DNA from 2 places in the Massilia sp. METH4 genome. Region 1 is predicted to be linked to the other one. Evidence: predicted binding sites of a transcription regulator. Region 1 holds the regulator's gene; the other holds the start of a gene.
What was found. The regulator FliA, encoded in region 1, starts transcription of late flagellar genes. The targets are predictions, from matches to a motif close to CTAAAGTTTNNNNNNNNNNNGCCGNTA.
Positions count from the first base shown of each region.

Region 2: the regulator FliA is predicted to act here: its motif matches at 5,421-5,447, upstream of V6Z91_RS05560 (flagellin).

Region 1 covers NZ_CP146614.1:391,675-400,750, forward strand. Annotated here, with positions in the region: gene V6Z91_RS01840 (flagellar protein FlgN) at 1-247, shown strand, start outside; gene motD (flagellar motor protein MotD) at 396-1,181, opposite strand; gene V6Z91_RS01850 (flagellar motor protein) at 1,344-2,090, opposite strand; gene V6Z91_RS01855 (RNA polymerase sigma factor FliA) at 2,072-2,803, opposite strand; gene V6Z91_RS01860 (antiactivator of flagellar biosynthesis FleN protein) at 2,819-3,643, opposite strand; gene flhF (flagellar biosynthesis protein FlhF) at 3,636-5,048, opposite strand; gene V6Z91_RS01870 (hypothetical protein) at 5,011-5,415, opposite strand; gene flhA (flagellar biosynthesis protein FlhA) at 5,540-7,690, opposite strand; gene flhB (flagellar biosynthesis protein FlhB) at 7,725-8,870, opposite strand.
Region 2 covers NZ_CP146614.1:1,247,220-1,256,295, reverse strand. Annotated here, with positions in the region: gene V6Z91_RS05575 (HDOD domain-containing protein) at 1-1,507, shown strand, start outside; gene V6Z91_RS05570 (EAL domain-containing protein) at 1,504-3,711, shown strand; gene V6Z91_RS05565 (tetratricopeptide repeat protein) at 3,717-5,309, shown strand; gene V6Z91_RS05560 (flagellin) at 5,495-6,304, shown strand; gene V6Z91_RS05555 (alpha/beta hydrolase family protein) at 6,315-7,364, opposite strand; gene V6Z91_RS05550 (TraB/GumN family protein) at 7,662-8,669, shown strand.

The DNA.
Region 1 (9,076 bases):
AGGCATGGAAGAGTGGTTGTGCGCCCACGGCTCGCCGGACGACAAGGCGCTGTGGAACGACGTGCTCGCGCACACGCGCGAGGCGAAGGAATTGAACCGGCTGAACGGCACGCTGATCAACAAGCAGCTGTCGCATACCCAGGGCGCCCTGCAAGCCCTGCGGCCACCGAGCCCGGGCGGCAATGTCTACGGGCCGAGCGGCTTGACCACCACGACCACGACGTCGCGCGGGTTCCTGGCAGGCTGACTAGTTGGCTCAAAAGAAAACCGGTGTCAGACACCATTTCCCCGAGGGAAATAGTGTCTGACACCGATGCGCAAGCCGCAGTTGCTGAAGCATGAAATGACGGTGTCGGGCATATTTTTCGCAGAAAAATGTGCGCGACACTGGTTTTCTATTGAGGTGCCGGCCCCGCCGGCTCCGTCGGAATCTCCGTCTCCGTATCCGGCAACGTCGACAAGATGGTGATCGCCACGCGCCGGTTGCGCGCCCGCCCGATCGGGTCTTCGTTCGAGGCCACCGGATGGTTCGACGCGTGGCCGACGGCCGTCAGGCGCGTCGGCGCGACGCCGGATTCGATGAACAGCCGCACCACCGTGGCGGCGCGCATCGACGACAATTCCCAGTTCGACGGATAGATATTGCGCACGGGCTGGTCGTCCGTATGGCCTTCCACCTGGATCGCGTGCGGGTCGTTCTTCAGCACCTCGGCCACGGCGGTCAGCGCTTCCTGCGATTCCGGCGTCAGCCGCGCCTCGGCCGGGTCGAACAGCACACTGGCATTGATTTCCACGGACACGCCACGGCTGTTCTGCGTCACGCGCACCTTGCCTTCCTTGACCAGCGGCGCCATCGTCGATTGAAGGTCCTGGGCCAGTTTGGTGAGCGAGGCGCGCTCCTGCCGCATCATTTCCTGCCGCTTCTTCAGGTTCGGGTTCGGGATCGGCTGGTTCAGCACTTCCGTATTCGGCTTGACGTTGGCACCCTGCCCGCCCAGCGCCTCGCCCAGCGCATCGGAAAATATCCGGTACTTGCCGATGTTCACCGACGAGATCGCGTACATCACCACGAAGAACGCGAACAGCAGCGTGATGAAATCCGAGTACGAGATCAGCCAGCGCTCGTGGTTTTCCGGCTCTTCATCGAACGGGCGGCGCGCGCGGCGGTACTGGAAGCTCATGGTTAGTGTCCTAAATCCCAGATTCGTTGAATAAATCCGACGAGAATCGGCCCGATACTGCGTTGAAAATGCACGGAAAGGCCACGGCCTTGCCGTGCATTTCCGCCTTGTCTCGAACCGATTTCGTCAAATGTATCTTCAACGAACTTGTGATTCAGGACACTAATACTCCTGCATCAGCGTGGAGATCCGCTCGTCCATGATGCGCGAGAAGTCGCCGCTGGCGATGTCGTGGAACACCGCGGCGGCGATTTCCTGCTGGTGCACCTGGGCGGTGACGATGTTCTTCAGCTTGTTGGCGATCGGGTAGAAGAACAGGTTCGCCAGACCCACGCCATAGATCGTGGAGACGAACGCCACGGCGATGCCCGGCCCCAGCCGCGACGGGTCCTGCAGGTTTTCCATCACGTGGATCAGCCCCAGCACGGCGCCCAGGATGCCGATCGTGGGCGAATAGCCGGCCGCCGATTCCCAGATGCGCACCGCCTGGCGCTGCGCCGTTTCATAGGCCGTGATTTCGGTATCGAGCAGCTGGCGCAGCTTGTCGGGGTTGATGCCGTCAATGATCATGCGCAGGCCCTTGGCCAGGAACACGTCGCGCGCGCTGTTCATGTGGCGCTCCAGCGCCAGCGGGCCTTCGCGGCGCACGGTCTGGTTCCAGGCCTGGATGTCGCGGGCCAGCAGGATGCGGCTGTCCGGCGGCGGCCGGAAGACCCAGCGCGTCATCTGGATACCGCGCTTGAGGGTGGCCGGCCGCGTTTGCAGCAGCACGGCACCGAAGGTGCCGATGACCACGATCGCGAATGCCGCCGGCTGGATCAGCGACGAGGGGTTACCGCCTTCGAGTGCCTGGCCCACGATCAGCCCGGCCAGCGCCAGCAGGAGCCCCGCTACGCTGGACCAGTCCATGCACCCTCCCGCAATGTGGCGCGCAGCCGGGACACCGCCTGGGTATGCAACTGCGAGACACGTGATTCGGAAACGCCCATGACGGCGCCGATTTCCTTCAGGTTCAATTCTTCTTCGTAGTACAGGCCCATCAACAGTTTCTCGCGGGGCGGCAATACATCGATGGCATTGATGACGGCCTGGCGGAAATTGGTGTCCATGAGGGCGCGCAGCGGGTCTGCCTCTTCGTCGTGCGCGTAGCGGTCGAGGAAGCTGCCATCGCCCTCTTCATCCTTGAAGTCTTCGTAGTACAGGAGCTGGTGGCCGCCGCCCTCGCCCAGCATCTGCTGGTAATCCTCGAGGGACAGCTTGAGGGACTTGGCCACCTCGGATTCCGATGGCGGCCGGCCCAGCTTCTGCTGCAGCACCGACATGGCGTTCTCGACCTTGCGCATGTCCTGCCGCAGCGTGCGGGGCATCCAGTCGCTGCTGCGCAATTCGTCGAGCATGGCGCCCCGGATGCGCATCACCGCATAGGTTTCGAACTGGGCGCCGTGCGTTTCCTCGTAGCGGTTGATCGCGTCGAGCAGGCCGATCATGCCCGCCTGTACCAGGTCATCCACTTCCACGCTGGGCGGCAACTTTGCCTTCATGTGGTGAGCAAGGCGCTTCACGAGGGGCATATGCTCCGACAGCAGCGAATCCTTGTTCACCTTCCCTTTGACCGTGTACATAAATCTCTATTCTTTTCAGTGCTGCATGGTGTGGCCGCCCCCTGCAATCTGCGCCGGCGCGGCCAGCGCAAACCGCCCCGCCAGTTGACGAAACGCTACCGAGGCGCCAGCCAGCGGAAACGCGTCCACCACGGCGCGACCCAGGCGCGCCGCGCGGTGCAGATACTCATCGGCCGGCACTGACCCCATCGAAACGAGATTCACTGCCAGGTAACGGCTTGCCGCCTGTGCCATATTATCGTAAACGACCCGGGCCTCCTTTTCGGAAGCACCCGTGACGACGATGCCGAACGGCCGCCGCCCCAGCTCATGGTTCAGGCGCTTGATCATCATGTAGGCATTGGTGATCGAGGTGGCACTGTTCGATACCTGGACCACGATTTCCGAGCTGGCCATCACCGGTACCGGGAACGCTTCGCCATCGAATTCGCCGTCGACGAGCACGATGCCGGCCTGCGCCGCCAGCACGTCGAACGCCTTGGCGAGGCGGCGCGCTTCCTGCGGGCCGCTCTTCGGTTCGCCGCGCGTCATGGACACCACATTGAAGCCCTGCGGCACCGCGTGGATGACTTCGTTCAGCGCGCATTCCTGGCGCGCCACGTTGAGTAGGCTAGCGCCATTGTCCACGCCGAGGCGTGAAGCCACGCCATGCGCGCTGGCGCAGGCATCGACCACCACCACGTCGTTGCCGGCCCGTGCCAGCGAGGCGCCCAGGTTGACGAGCATGGCGCCCTTGTCGTCTTGCGGCGTCGCGGAAAGGAAGGTGACGATGCGGGGCCGCGGCGGGCCCGCCAGCATGCGGCGCAGTCCCTCCGCCTGATCGAAGTTGAAGTTACCCAAGGTGCACCTCGCGCATTGCATCGTTGCCGGCGGCCGCCATCAGCATCGGCAGGTCGCCGTCCGAAAATTGGTTGGTATCCTTCTTCAGCCGGAACGCGCGCTCCACGAGCTCGGCCGGCTGGGCCAGGTGCAGGTCTTCCGGCACGCGCTGGCCATTCGACACATAGAACAGTTGCAGCTTCTGGCGGATCACCACGTCGAGCACATTGCCCAGCGAGGCGGCCTCGTCCAGCTTGGTGATGATGCTGCCGGCCAGGCCACTGCCCTGGTAGGCGCGCACGACCTCGGTCAGCGTTTCCTGGGTAGACGTGGCGTTCAGGCACAGCAGCCGCTTGACGTCGACATCGGTGCCTTGCAGCATCGCTACCTGCTCGGTGACCATCTGGTCGCGCTGGCTGACGCCGACCGTGTCGATCAGCACCGTGTGCTTGTTGCGCAGCTCCTTCAGGGCGATGCGCAGATCGGCCTCATCCTTGACCGAATGTACCATCACGCCGAGGATCTTGCCGTAAATGCGCAGCTGTTCGTGCGCGCCGATACGGTAGGCGTCGGTGGTGATCAGCGCCAGCTTTTCCGGGCCATGGCGCATCACGCAGCGGGCCGCCAGTTTCGCCGTGCTGGTGGTCTTGCCGACACCCGTCGGGCCCACCAGCGCGAACACGCCGCCGCGCTCGATCAGCGCGTCTTCGTTGGCGATGGCGGCGATGTTCCGCGCCAGCACGCTACGGATCCAGCGCAGCGCCTCATCGGCGCCACGGCCGGCGGGCAGCTTGTCGATCAGGCGGCGCGCCAGCGTGGTGGAGAAGCCGGCAGCGAGCAACTCGCGCAGCACGGCGCCCTTGTGCGGCTCGCGCTGCTGCGCGCTGCCCCACGACAATTCGGCCAGCTGGGTTTCCATCATGCCGCGCATGGCGCGCAGCTCGCTCATCATGCCGTGCATCTCGGCGGCGGCATTGGCCTTGGCGGAAGTGACGGCCTCGGCGACCAGCGCCGTAATGCTCGCCATGTCCAGCGCCGGCTGCACCGGTTGCGGCGCGGCCTGCATCGCCTGGGCGAACGGGGCGCGCGCCATCGGCGCGGCTGCCGCCGGGCTCGGGCGCGGAGCCATCACGGGCTCCGGCGCGGGCCGGCTCATCGGCGCGGCGGGACGTGCAGCAAACGATGCCTGTGGGCGCGGCGCCGGCGCGGCGGCAAAGCCGTCGTCCAGCTCCAGGTGCGGCGCTGCCGGCGGCGCATCGTCCACCGGGCTGGCCAGCGAGGCGGCGTCGTCGTTGGCCAAGGCCAGGATCTCGACCACGCCATCCATCGGGCGGTTCGACAGGATCACCGCATCCGGCCCCAGCGCTTCGCGCACCTTCCGCAGCGCCTCACGCGACGTGGGCGCGGTAAATTTCTTGACGTTCATTGCTGCTCCTGTTCGCCATGCACAGAGTTTTCTTGATGGTGAAATTATTGACGATGCCGTGGAGAAAGCATCGGGGGAACAGGCGGGGAAAAGGGGTGTAATTCAAGAAGAGGCCAGCGGCGCTGGCGCGCTTGGTGTCATACACCATTTTCCTTCGGAGGTGTTCTCTTCCGGAGTCCGGGACCGGCGAGCCGTAGCGGTTGCGTTGCAGACCGGCCGGGAAAACCGGTGTCGCACACCTTTTCCTGCGGAAAAGAGGTGCGACACCGAGCGTGGCGGATCGGGTGTTACCGACCAGCGCCGGCCAGCAACGCCTGATACGTCTGGTGTCGTACACCATTTTCTTACGGAAAATGGTGTACGACACCGGTGTTCTCATCCGGAGTCCGGGACCGGCGAGCCGTAGCGGTTGCGCTGCAGACTCCGGCCGGGAAAACCGGTGCCGCACACCTTTTCCGCAGGAAAAGGTGTGCGGCACCAAGCGTGGCGGATCAGGTGTTACCGACCAGCGCCGTCACCCGGATCGTCTTCGATTCCGGAATCTCGGCATGCGAGAGCACCTTCAACTGCGGCAGCGCCCGGCGCAGGAAGCGCGACAGCAGCGGCCGCAGCGGGCCGGGCACGAGCAGCACCGGGTTGACGCCCAGCGCTTCCTGTTGCATGGCGGCCTGGGCAGCCTGCTGGGCGATCGTATCGGCCAGACCCGGCTCGATGCCGGCGCCATCGACGCCGCCCTGGGCCAGCGCCTGCATCAGCAGCCGCTCCAGGCGGTTGTCGAGCGTCATCACGGACAGTTCGCCATTGCCCGGGAACAGTTGCTGGACGATCGCCCGGCCCAGCGCGATACGCACCAGCGCCGTCAATTCGTTTGGATCCTGCGTGTGCGCCGTGTGCTCGGCCAGCGCCTCGATGATGGTGCGCATGTCCCGGATGTGCACGCCTTCCGCCAGCAGGTTCTGCAGCACCTTCTGCAGCGCCGACAGCGAGATCGTCTTCGGCACCAGGTCTTCCACCAGCTTCGGCGCTTCCTTGCCCAGGTGATCGAGCAGTGCCTGCACCTCGCCGCGGCCCAGCAATTCGGAAGCATGCGACGTGATCAGGTGGTTCAGGTGCGTGGCGACGACGGTGCCCGCGTCGACGACCGTAAAGCCCATGCCCTGCGCCTGGTCGCGCAGGCTGGCGTCGATCCACACGGCCGGCAGGCCGAAGGCGGGGTCGGTGGTGGCCAGGCCCGGCAGCGTGCCGCTGGCCATGCCGGGGTTGATGGCCAGGAATTGCCCGTTGAAGGCTTCCCCGGTGCCCACCTCCACGCCCTTCAGGGTGATGCGGTAGGCCGATGGCTTCAGTTCCAGGTTGTCGCGGATGTGCACCGGCGGAGCGAGGAAGCCCACTTCCTGCGCGAACTTCTTGCGGATGCCCTTGATGCGCTTGAGCAGCTCGCCGCTTTGCGCCTTGTCCACGAGCGGAATCAGGCGGTAGCCCACTTCGAGACCCAGCGTGTCGACGGCCATCACATCGTTCCAGGTGGCCTCTTCGCTCTCGGCCGCGGCGCCGCCCTGCCCGGCCGCCGAGGGGCCGCCCGAGGGTGCGCCGCCCGGCGCGGCGCCCGGACCGGCCGGGCCGGCCATGCCGCCGCCCTCCTCGGCCGCACCGGCACGCTTGGCCAGCAGGTAGCCGCCACCGGCCAGCGCGCCGCCCAGCAGCAGGAACACGAGGTTTGGCATGCCCGGGATCAGGCCCAGGCCGCCGATGATGGCGGCGGTGATATACATCACCTGCGGCTTTGCGAACAGCTGGCCGACCAGCTGGGCGCCGATATCCTTCTCGGATGCCACGCGCGACACCACGGCACCGGCCGCCAGAGAAACGATCAGCGAGGGAATCTGCGCCACCAGGCCGTCGCCGATGGCCAGCAGCGTGTAGGTGCGCACCGCGTCGCCGAACGCCATATCGTGCATGATCAGGCCCACCAGCAGGCCGCCGACGATGTTGATCACGGTGACCAGGATGCCGGCGACCGCGTCGCCGCGCACGTATTTCGAGGCACCGTCCATCGCGCCGTAGAACTCGGCTTCCATCGACACTTCGCTGCGGCGCTTCTTCGCCTCGGCCTCGCCGATCAGGCCGGCGTTCAGGTCGGCGTCGATCGCCATCTGCTTGCCGGGCAGCGCGTCCAGCGCGAAGCGGGCGCCCACCTCGGCAATCCGGCCCGCGCCCTTCGTCACCACCACGAAGTTGATGATGGTGAGGATGATGAAGACCACGATACCGACCGTGTAGTTGCCGCCGATCAGGAAGTGGCCGAAGGCCTCGACGACCTTGCCGGCCGCGTCCGGCCCGGTGTGCCCCTCGGTCAGCACGATGCGGGTGGAAGCCACGTTCAGCGCCAGGCGCAGCATCGTCGTGAGCAGCAGCACGATCGGGAAGGCCATGAAGTCCAGCGGCTTCACCGTGTACAGCGCGGTCAGCAGCACGATCACGGAAATGGCGATATTGAAGCTGAAGAACAGGTCGAGGATGAATGCCGGCAACGGCAGGATCATCATCGCCAGCAGCATGATGATCAGGATCGGCGCGGCCAGGGTCTGGACATTCCCGCCGGTGACATTGTTCATCCAGCCGGGCATCTTGAGCGCTTGCATCGTGTTCTTCCCTCTTTACCTGTGTCGTTGCCGGTTACTGCGCCGGCTTGGCGTTGTTCGGGTCCATGTCGGCCGGCACGTCCAGCTTCGTCGGCCGGTCCGGGTAATGGCCGCCCGGCCGGTAGGCGCGCAGCTGGTACACATAGGCCAGCACCTCGGCCACGGCCGCGTAGAGCCGCTGCGGGATCTCGTCGCCGATGTCGGTGTGCTTGTGCAGCGCACGGGCCAGCGCCGGCGCTTCCAGGATTGCCACCTTGTTTTCCTTGGCCAGCTCGCGGATCTTCGCGGCCACCGCGTCCGTGCCCTTCGCCACCACCTTCGGCGCGCCCTTCGAGCCATCGGCGTACTTCAGGGCCACCGCGTAGTGGGTCGGGTTGGTGACCACCACGTCGGCCGTCGGTACGTCCTGCATCATGCGGCGGCGCGCCATCTCGCGCTGCATCTGCCGGATCTTGCCCTTGATCTGCGGGTTGCCGTCCGACTCCTTCGATTCCTGGATCATTTCCTGGCGCGTCATCTTCATCTTGTTCGCGTAATGCCAGATCTGGTACGGCGCATCGATGAGGGCGATGAAGCCCAGCGCTGCCACGAGGATCAGGAAGCTCATCGCCAGCATGTCCAGCATGTGGGCAAAGCCTTCGTTGGCCGGCTCGGTCGGCAGCCCGAAAATCGCGTCCTTGTAGCGCATCACGACCATGTAGGCGACGGCGCCCACGACAATCGTCTTGAGGATGGCCTTGACCAGCTCGACCAGCGCATTCTTCGACACCATGTTGGTGATGCCGTTGATCGGATTGAGCTTGCTGAACTTGGGCATGAAGCCCTTGGCTGTGAACAGCCAGCCACCCACCAGCACCGGCGAGGCGATCGCCACCAGCATCACGGCCAGGCCCAGCGGCAGGAAGGTGACCAGCACCTGCACCACGTCGGCCAGGATGCGGTGGCCCAGCACGTCCATGTCGAACACCTGTTCGCGTGTGAGCGACAGGCCGGATGCGAGCGTGGCCGACAGCTGGCGCGCCATGGTGGAGCCGAAGATGTACAGGCCGGCCCCCGCGGCCATGAGCACGGTGAACGTCGCGACTTCGCGCGAGCGGGGAACGTCGCCTTCCTCACGCGCCTGCTGGAGGCGCCTCTCTGACGCTGGTTCTGTCTTTTCGGCTTCGCTGTCTTCTGCCATCGGGTGCTCCGGAATGCCTCGCTATGATTCAGGAAGCATTGTCGGGGAAGGTGGCGGAGAACGAAGATCGAAACAGCGGGGGAAACGCGGAGCTGTTTGGTGTTTCAACTGCGCAACACTTTTCAGAAAGGAAACGCGAGGATCACCTCGCAAAGGCCGATTTTTGATCGTATAGGACGTTCCGGCTGGAAATGTTGCCGATCCGA
Region 2 (9,076 bases), 860 kb from region 1:
GCTCGCGCACCTGACCGTGCACCACCCCGATGCCGGCGAGGCGATCGCCACGATGGCGGGGCACTGCGGCGTCGCGCCGCGCGATCTCGATGCGGTCCTGAAGGGCGCCACGCGCCAGGTGCAGAAGGCGGCCGATTACCTGGGCATCGATCTGGCGGGGGCCGAGGACGTGCCCGCGCTGCCGGTGGCCGGCACCGCCGCGATCGCCGACCCGGTGCAGGCCCGGTTGCAGGAAGAGATGCGCAACATGATGCTGGTCGCCGAGATGGGCCAGGCATTCTCCCGGCAGCAGGGCCAGAGCGCGCTCCTCGATGCCGTGACGCGCTCCGCACGCATCCTGTTCGACCTGGGCACCACCATCATGCTGCCGCGGGACGCGGCCGGGCAGGCCCTGGTCGGCGTGGCGGCCGGCGAGCAGCAGGGGCGCCTGGCCGGCTTCTCGATTCCTCTCGGCCGCGGCGGCGCGATCGCCGGCGCCGTGGCGGCGCGCCAGGTCGCACTGCTCGCGCGCGGCGCGGCGCAGTCGCTTGATATCGCCGAAGAGCAGCTGCTGCGCATCCTCGGCAGCGAAGCGATGGTGTGCGTGCCCCTCCTGGCGGGGCAGCACTGTGCCGGCGTGCTGCTGGCCGGCGTGGCGGCCTGGCAGTTGCCGGCCATGCAGAAGCGCGAGCGTTTCCTGCTGGCGTTCGGCGCCCAGGCCGCGGCCGCGTTGCAGGCGGCGCTCGCGCAGCAGGGCGAGGCCGAGCGGCGCATCGCGCACCTGGCGCAGGAATACCGCGAAGCGTCGCGCCGCGTGGTGCACGAGGTGAACAATCCGCTGTCCATCATCAAGAACTACCTGTCCGTGCTCGACGACAAGCTCGCGCGCCGCGAACCCGTGGTGGCCGAGATGTCGGTGCTCAACGAGGAGATCGACCGCGTGGGACAGCTGATCAACGGCTTGACCGAGGTGCGGGCCGCGCCCGCCGGCGACGCGGCCGACATCGCCCGCGTGGTGGACGACGTGCTGCGCATGTTCCGCGCCACCGCCTTCATCCCCGCTTCCGTGCAGGTGCTGGTGCGCATGCAGGAAGATCCGAACGAGTTCGAGGGCGAGGCCGATGTGCTGAAGCAGATCCTCATCAATCTCGTAAAGAACGCGGTGGAGGCGATGCCCGGCGGCGGCCGCATCGAGATCGCCAACCGCGGCCATGTGGTACGCGACCGCAGGCTGTACGTGGAACTGGCCGTGGCCGACACCGGGCCGGGCCTCGCGCCGGACGTGCTGGCCAACCTGTTCTCGGAAGTGAAAAGCGCGAAGGAGGGGCCGCACCACGGCCTCGGCCTCTCGATCGTGCACGAACTGGTGCGCAAGCTGGATGGATTGATCGCCTGCCGCAGCGGCAGGGGCGGCACCAGCTTTGAAATCCTGCTGCCCGCCCGCGGCGGCAAGACCCGTCCCGCGGCATTGCCCGCGCGCAGGGCGGACAACAACCCGGGCGCAACTTCGGACCCGATGCAAGGATGAACGTGAACGACGAACTGGGCCAAGGCGGCAGTGCCGCCTGCCTGCCCCGCTTGCTGCTCGTCGACGACGAGCCGCGCCTGCTTTCCTCGCTGTACGAGCTGCTGCGCGACCGCGACTATCACCTGGTCACGGCCGCCACCGGCGGCGAGGCGCTGGCCCATATGGATGCCACCCGCTTCGACCTGGTGCTGCTGGACCTGCGGCTGCCCGATATCGGCGGCCACCAGATCATGGACGTGATCAAGGAGCGCGGCTACGACTGCGACGTGATCGTGATGAGCGGCGAGGTGGGCATCGATGCCGCCATCGGCGCGCTTAAGCGCGGCGCCTACGACTACCTGCGCAAGCCGTACAGCCGCGAAGAGTTGTTGAAGACGGTGGAGAACGCGCTGCAGCAGCGGCGCCTGGCCGTCGACAACCAGCGCATTGCCCGGCGCCTGGAAACTTCCGAGAAGATGTACCGCTACCTGGTGGACAGCTCGCCGGACATCATCTACACGCTGGACCATGAAGGCCGTTTCACCTTCGTCAACGACCGCGCCTACCAGCTGCTGGGCTTTGCGCGCGAGGAGCTGATCGGCCGGCACTACTCGTTCGTGGTGCACGACGAAGACCTGGACCGCGCGCGCTACGTGTTCAACGAGCGGCGCGTGGACGAGCGCGCGTCGCGCAACGTGGAACTGCGCCTCAAGTGCAAGACGGCGAATGGCGCCGCGAACGGCGAGCGCACGTTCAACAATACCTTGATGACGATCTCGCTGAACGCGATCGGCATGCACGTGCCCGAGGGTGCCGGGAGCACGGCGAAGAAACGGGAATTCTTCGGCACCTACGGCGTGGCGCGCGACATCACCGACCGCAAGCGCGCCGAGGAAATGATCTCCTACCAGGCCTACCACGACATCCTCACGGACCTGCCGAACCGCATGCTGTTCAAGGACCGCCTGGGGCTGGCCGTGATCCAGGCCAAGCGCAAGCTGACGGAACTGGCCGTGATGTTCATCGACCTGGACCGCTTCAAGCTCGTCAACGACACGCTGGGCCATGTGAAGGGCGACGAGCTGCTGCAGCAGGCGGCCCAGCGCCTGAAGGGATGCCTGCGCCGCGGCGACACGCTGGCGCGCCAGGGCGGCGACGAGTTCACGATCGTGCTGCCCGAACTGCGCGACCGCAACGACGCCAAGGCCGTGGCCGAGAAATTCCTCGACGCGCTGCAAAAGCCGTTCGACCTCGACGGCCACGTCGTGCACATCTCGGCCTCGATCGGCATCGCGATCTACCCGACCGATGGCGAAACGATCGACGAGCTGCTGCGCCACGCCGATATCGCCATGTACCAGGTGAAGGCGCTGGGCAAGAACGGCCACAGCTTCTACCACGCCTCGATGCTGGACATGTCGCACCAGAAGATCGCGCTGGAGCAGGCGCTGCGCCGCGCGCTCGAGAACGGCGAGCTGGAAATGTACTACCAGCCGCAGGTGGATGTGATCACGGGCCGCATCATCGGCGCCGAAGGGCTGATGCGCTGGAACCACCCGGAACGCGGCCTCCTGTCGGCCGGCGAGTTCCTGCCGTTCGCCGAGGAGAACGGCCTGATGCTGCCGCTGTCGGACTGGATGCTGGGCGCCCTGTGCCGCGACCTGCTGGAGTGGAACGCGGCCGGCGGCGAGCGGCTGCGGCTGTCGCTGAACCTGTCGCCGCAATACCTGGACCGGGGCGACTTCTTCGAGAAGATGCGCGGCGCGCTCACGCGCAACGGCATTTCCCCCGACCAGATCGAGGTGGAAATCACCGAGAACATCTGCATCCGCAATCCGCAGTACGCGATCGAGCAGCTCAATAAACTGTGCCAGCTGGGCGTCTCGGTGGCGATCGACGATTTCGGCACCGGCTATTCCTCGCTGGCCTACCTGCACCGCTTCCCGATCCACACGATCAAGATCGACCAGAGCTTCGTCAAGGAGATCCATGACGAGAACGGGCACTACCCGGTGATCCTGGCGATCATCTCCATCGCGCGCGGGCTCGGGCTGCACCTGGTGGCCGAGGGCGTGGAGACGGACGTGCAGGCGCGCTACCTGCAGGCCAACGGCTGCACCACGATGCAGGGCTACTTGTATTACCGGCCCGTGTCGCTGTCCACCTTCCTGGCCGTGCTGGCCTCGTCCGCTCTCGACCCGAGGCCGCTCGCCTTGCGGGCCTGAACCGGATGGGGGACCGGGGACCACAGGCGGCGGCCGAACTCGCGCATATCCGCACGCTGGCCGAGGATGGCGTGGCGCTGGCCCAGCATGCGCTGGGCTTTCGCTACTTCAACGGCGACGGGGTGCCGCAGAGCTTCGAAATGGCGCTGGCCTGGTACCGCCAGGCCGCCAACGCCGCTCTGGCGCAGGCGCAGTACAACCTGGGCGTGATGTACCAGAAGGGCCAGGGCGTGGACGTGGACCTGCCCGAGGCCGCGCACTGGTACCGCCTTGCCGCGGAACAGGGCTACGCCGCCGCCCAGTACAACCTGGGCTGGCTGTACGCCAAGGGGCACGGCGTGCCGCACGATACCGACGAGGCACGGCACTGGTTCGGCAAGGCCGCCGAGCAGGGCGATGCCGGCGCACAGAACAACCTGGGCATGATGTACGAGACGGGCAAGGGCGTGCCGCAGGACTACGCGCAGGCGATCGCCTGGTACCGCAAGGCCGCTGGCCAGGGCTACCCGCGAGCGCAGTTCAACCTCGGCCAGCGCTACGAGAACGGGCAGGGCGTGCAGCGCGATGTGGGCGAAGCGATCGCCTGGTACCGCAAGGCCGCCGAACAGGGACACGCACCCGCGCAGTTCAATCTCGCGCTGCGGCACGAGAAGGGCGACGGCGTCGCGCAGGACAGCGCGGCGGCGGTGCGCTGGTACACGGCGGCGGCGGAACAGAATCACGTCAGCTCGCAGTTCAACCTGGCCCTCATCCTCGACAACGGCATCGGCGTGCCGCGCGACGAGCGACAGGCGCTCGACTGGTACCGCCGCGCCGCCGCGCTGGGCCACGCCGCGGCGCAGGACAACCTGGGCCAACGCCACGAGCTGGGGCAGGGCGTGCCGCGCGACCCGCAGGAAGCCGCGCACTGGTACCGCAAGGCGGCCGAGCAGGGTTTTCCGGCCGCGCAATACCACCTTGGCCAGCTGCACGACGCCGGCAACGGCGTGCCGCACGATGCCGATGCGGCGATCGCCTGGTACCGCAAGGCCGCCGGCCAGGGCCACGTGCGCGCCCAGTTCGACCTGGGCCTGCGCTACGAGATTGGACAAAGCGCGGGCCAGGGCGTGCCGCAAGACTTGCAGGAGGCGATGCACTGGTACGGCCGCGCCGCCGAGCAGGATTACGCCGCCGCCCAATACAACCTGGCGGTGCTGCACGACCGCGACGACGGCCCCGCGCCGGACGTGATGCGGGCGACCGGCTGGTACCGCAAGGCCGCCGAGCAGGGGCACACGTTGGCCCAGTTCGCCCTCGCGCTGCGCCACGACAACGGCCTGGGCGTGCCGCGCGACTTCGCCGCCGCCTTCGGCTGGTACCGCAAGGCCGCCCTGCAAGGCCACGCCCGCGCCCAGCTCAATGTCGGCCTGATGTACTACGCCGGCCAGGGCACCCCCGCCGACATGGCCCAGGCCCTGCAATGGTTCCAGCTCGCCGAGCGCAACGGCGAACCCGGCGCCGCCCGCTATGCCCGCGAAGCGAGCCTGCGGCTGGGCTCGTGTTCCCCTGGTGCCAGGCACCAGGGGAACACGAGCTCGACAATGATGTCGGCAGATTAACCGTCTAATCAACGGATTGCCGACTCCGAATGGATCAGCCCGTGTCTCGCGGTGCCTGGCACCGCGAGACACGAACTCATCAATAAATTTAATGCTGTGTGACAATTGGTGATGAAGTTTTGTATTCCTGTGCCGTAATTGATGAGTAGAGGAAATCTCTCCCTCGAAAGCCAATGGATGCCGGCATGGCAATGATCTTGAACACCAACATAGACTCGCTCTTCGTGCAGCGGGCGCTGGCGCGGTCGACGGCGGAGGCGACTACGGCCCTGCAGCGCCTGTCCAGCGGGCGGCGCATCAATTCGGCGAAGGATGATCCGGCCGGGCTGGCGATCGCCGAGCGGATGACGGCGCAGTTGCGCGGCCTGAGCCAGGCTGGCCGCAATCTCAACGACGGGATCTCGCTGGCGCAGACAGCCGAAGGCGCGATCGGCCAGTTGGGCGACAATTACCAGCGCATCCGTGAACTGGCCGTGCAGGCGGCGAACGACACCAATAACGCCAACGACCGCCTGGCCATCCAGCTCGAAACGAATGCCCTGATCCTGGAAAACCGGCGCATCGTCGCGGATACCCGCTTCAACGGAATAGCCCTTCTCGATGGCACGTTCTCGGGCAGCATCCAGGCCAGCGACCATGCCGGCGACACGATCGATGTCGCCATCGCCGCGATGGAGGTGCGCGAAGACCGCGATATCGACATGCGCAGCCATGCCGGTGCCACGGCCGCGCTGGAGTACATCGACAAGAAGCTCGAATTCCTGAACCAGCAGCGGGCGAAATTGGGGGCGATGCAGAACCGCCTCGGTTACGCCCACGACAATGCCATGATGGCGTCCGAAAACCTGGCCGCGGCCCGCTCGCGCATCATGGATACCGACTACGCCGCCGAAGCATCGAAGCTGACGCGTGCCCAGATTCTTCAGCAGGCCGGCTTCGCCATGCTGGCCCAGGCGAACTCGATGCCGAAGATGATCCTTCAGCTGCTGCGCTGAAAGCTTGCCATCAGCGCCTGAACTGCCGGTCGAGCCAGTCGTAGGCGTAGTCCTGCGCCTCCTTCGGGAACTCGTGCCCGCCCGGCCGCACGATGGCTTCGAACTTGTCCCCCGCGCCGTAGGCCTGCCACACGCGCGCCATCTTCGCGTACGCCGCGCGCACCGAGGCGACCGGGAACAGCTTGTCCGCCTCGCCGGCGAAGAACAGCGTGGGCTTGGGCGCGGCCAGGCTGGCCACGTCCGGGTGATCGAGGTAGCGCAGCAGCCCCGGATGCAGCATCTGGAAGGCCGACGAGCCGCGCAGCTGGTTGCTGCCCGGGACCATCAAGCCTTCCGTCGTCGCCATCCAGTTCGAGGCGATGACGGCCGTGATCGCGTCTGACAGCGCCCCGACCTGCCATGCGCGGAAGGCGCCCATCGAGAAGCCCAGCGCCGCGACACGCTTCGTGTCGACTTCCGGCAACGATGCGAGGAACTCCGCGGCGCGCGCATCCTCGAGCGCCATGTTGCCGGCCATCGAGCTGCCCAGGTTGAAGAAGTTCGACGCCAGCGCCTGCTGCTGCTCCCCCGTCAGCGGGCCGCGGTCGCCCCAGCCCACGGCGTCCGCGCACAGCACCACGTAACCGCGCGCGGCCAGCGCATCGCCAGGCCAGCGGCCGGAGAAGTGCTTGTCGGCCCATGCCTTCGCGGAAGCGTGCTTCGCCGCGTCCGTCGCTCCGAAAGGCTCGATCATCTTTTCCTTGCCGATGTCGAACTTGCCGCCATGGTCGTGCAGCATCAGCGTCGCGGGATGCCTGCCCGCCGCCTTCGGCACCAGCAGCAGCGTGCGCACACGGCTCGTGCCGGTCAGGTTGAACACGACCTGGCGTGCCACATAGCTGCCGCGGTCTTCCTCGGCCATCACCTCCGGCTTGAAGGGTGTCTTGTCGGGCTGCTGCAGCGTCGCTTCCCACACCTTGGCGCGGCCCTTCTCGCGCCAGGCTTTCAGGTCCTTCACCTCGGGCGACCATGCCATCGGGTAGGTCATCTTCGTCTTCAACGCGGGCGCGAAGATGGGCATATTGTGTTCGACGCCGGGAGTTTCGTAATTCTGGGCGTGGGCGCAGACGCTTGCAGCCAGCAACAGTGCTGCGGAAATTCGGTGAAGGATCATCTGATTTGCGAGAAGCGAATGAATTGTCGGGTGCCTGCGCATTTTGCCATGCCGCACCCCCAACGCCTCCTCAAATATGCTTTCAATCACCGCCATGACGCAGCGGCCGGAATCTTTATCTTTTCTTCATTCTTTTGCAATATGATGACCTGCGCCGCCGGTCCGCCAGAGATCGCGCCCATTCCAATAACAGCAGGAGTCCAGATGTTCCGTCGCCTTATCCCCGCGCTGTACTTGTCCCTGATCGCCACCCAGGCGCTTGCCCAGAGCGACATCCCCGTTGAAACCCCTGTCGAAAACCCCGAAGCCGCGCCGGAGCAGATCCTCGTGGTCGGCCAGCGGCCCGGCCCTGGCCTGTGGAAGGTCACGAAGGACGATCACGTGCTGTGGGTCTTCGGCACCTATGCCCCGCTGCCGAAGAATATGGAATGGCGCTCCCAGAAGGTGGAGTCCATCGTCGCGAAATCGCAGGAAGTGATCACCGAGCCCTCCGCCCAGCTGGGCATGGGCTGGTTCCGCAGCCTCACCGTGCTGCCGTTCATGATCGGCGTGGAGAATAACCCGGACGGCAAGGTATTGAGCGACCTGCTGCCACCGGGAACCCATGCCCGCTGGCTGGCGCTGCGCAAGCGATACCTGAAGGACGACGACGATTTCGAACGCAAGCGTCCGCTGTTCGCGGCCGGCACCTTGACGGACAAGGCCATGGCCGCCGCCGGCCTGTCGAAGCGCCTCCATCTGGATGAAAAGATCACCGAGATCGCCAGGCAGAACAAGGTGAAAGTCACGTCCACCAAGGTCGACATGGAACTGGACAGCCCCATCAAGACAGTCAGGGAATTCAAGAAAACGCCGCTGGAAGACGTCGCCTGCTTCACGAAAACGATCGAGCGCCTGGAAACCGACCTGGATGCCTTGCGTGCCCGGGCCAACGCCTGGGCGAAAGGCGACATCGAGGGCATCCGCGCGCTCGATTTCTCCGAGCAGGAATCGGCCTGCCTGAACGCGATACAGAACAGCAAGATCATGCAGGAACGGGGCTTCGGCGGTATCGACACGAAGATGCGCGCGGCCTGGATCGGTGCCGCCGAGAAGGCATTGGCCAGCAACAAGACCACGTTCGCCCTGCTGCACCTGAAGCATATCCTCGCCAAGGATGGCTATCTGGCCGAGCTGCAGGCGAAGGGATACAGCGTCGAACAGCCGGAATGACAGGGCCCCGGCATTTAGAGCGCCTGACAAAACCCCCATGGCTGCGTTGCAGCGTCTCGCCGTACAGGTGTACTGTCTTCGACGTCGCGCCTTGCCCTGCGGGTTTGTTAGGCGCTCTTAATTGTGCCGTCTGTTTCTGGGAGTCATAAATATTTTCCAGATTTTATCTTTATCGATGATTTTAATGGCTTGCATTTTGCTAGCAATATCTCGCGGGTGAATCGAGGCTGATAAGCAATATGCTGCCGATTAAATAGAACTCATCCAGGCGGTATTTTCCGGTGTTATCTTGTTTATAATGTGGCCTGGCTCAAGCGTTGCTTGACTCAGGCCACTTGCATATCGAACGTATTCACGCGGGCGCGCGTCCCGAATGGGCGACTCACGCCGCGCCGCCACACGGACAC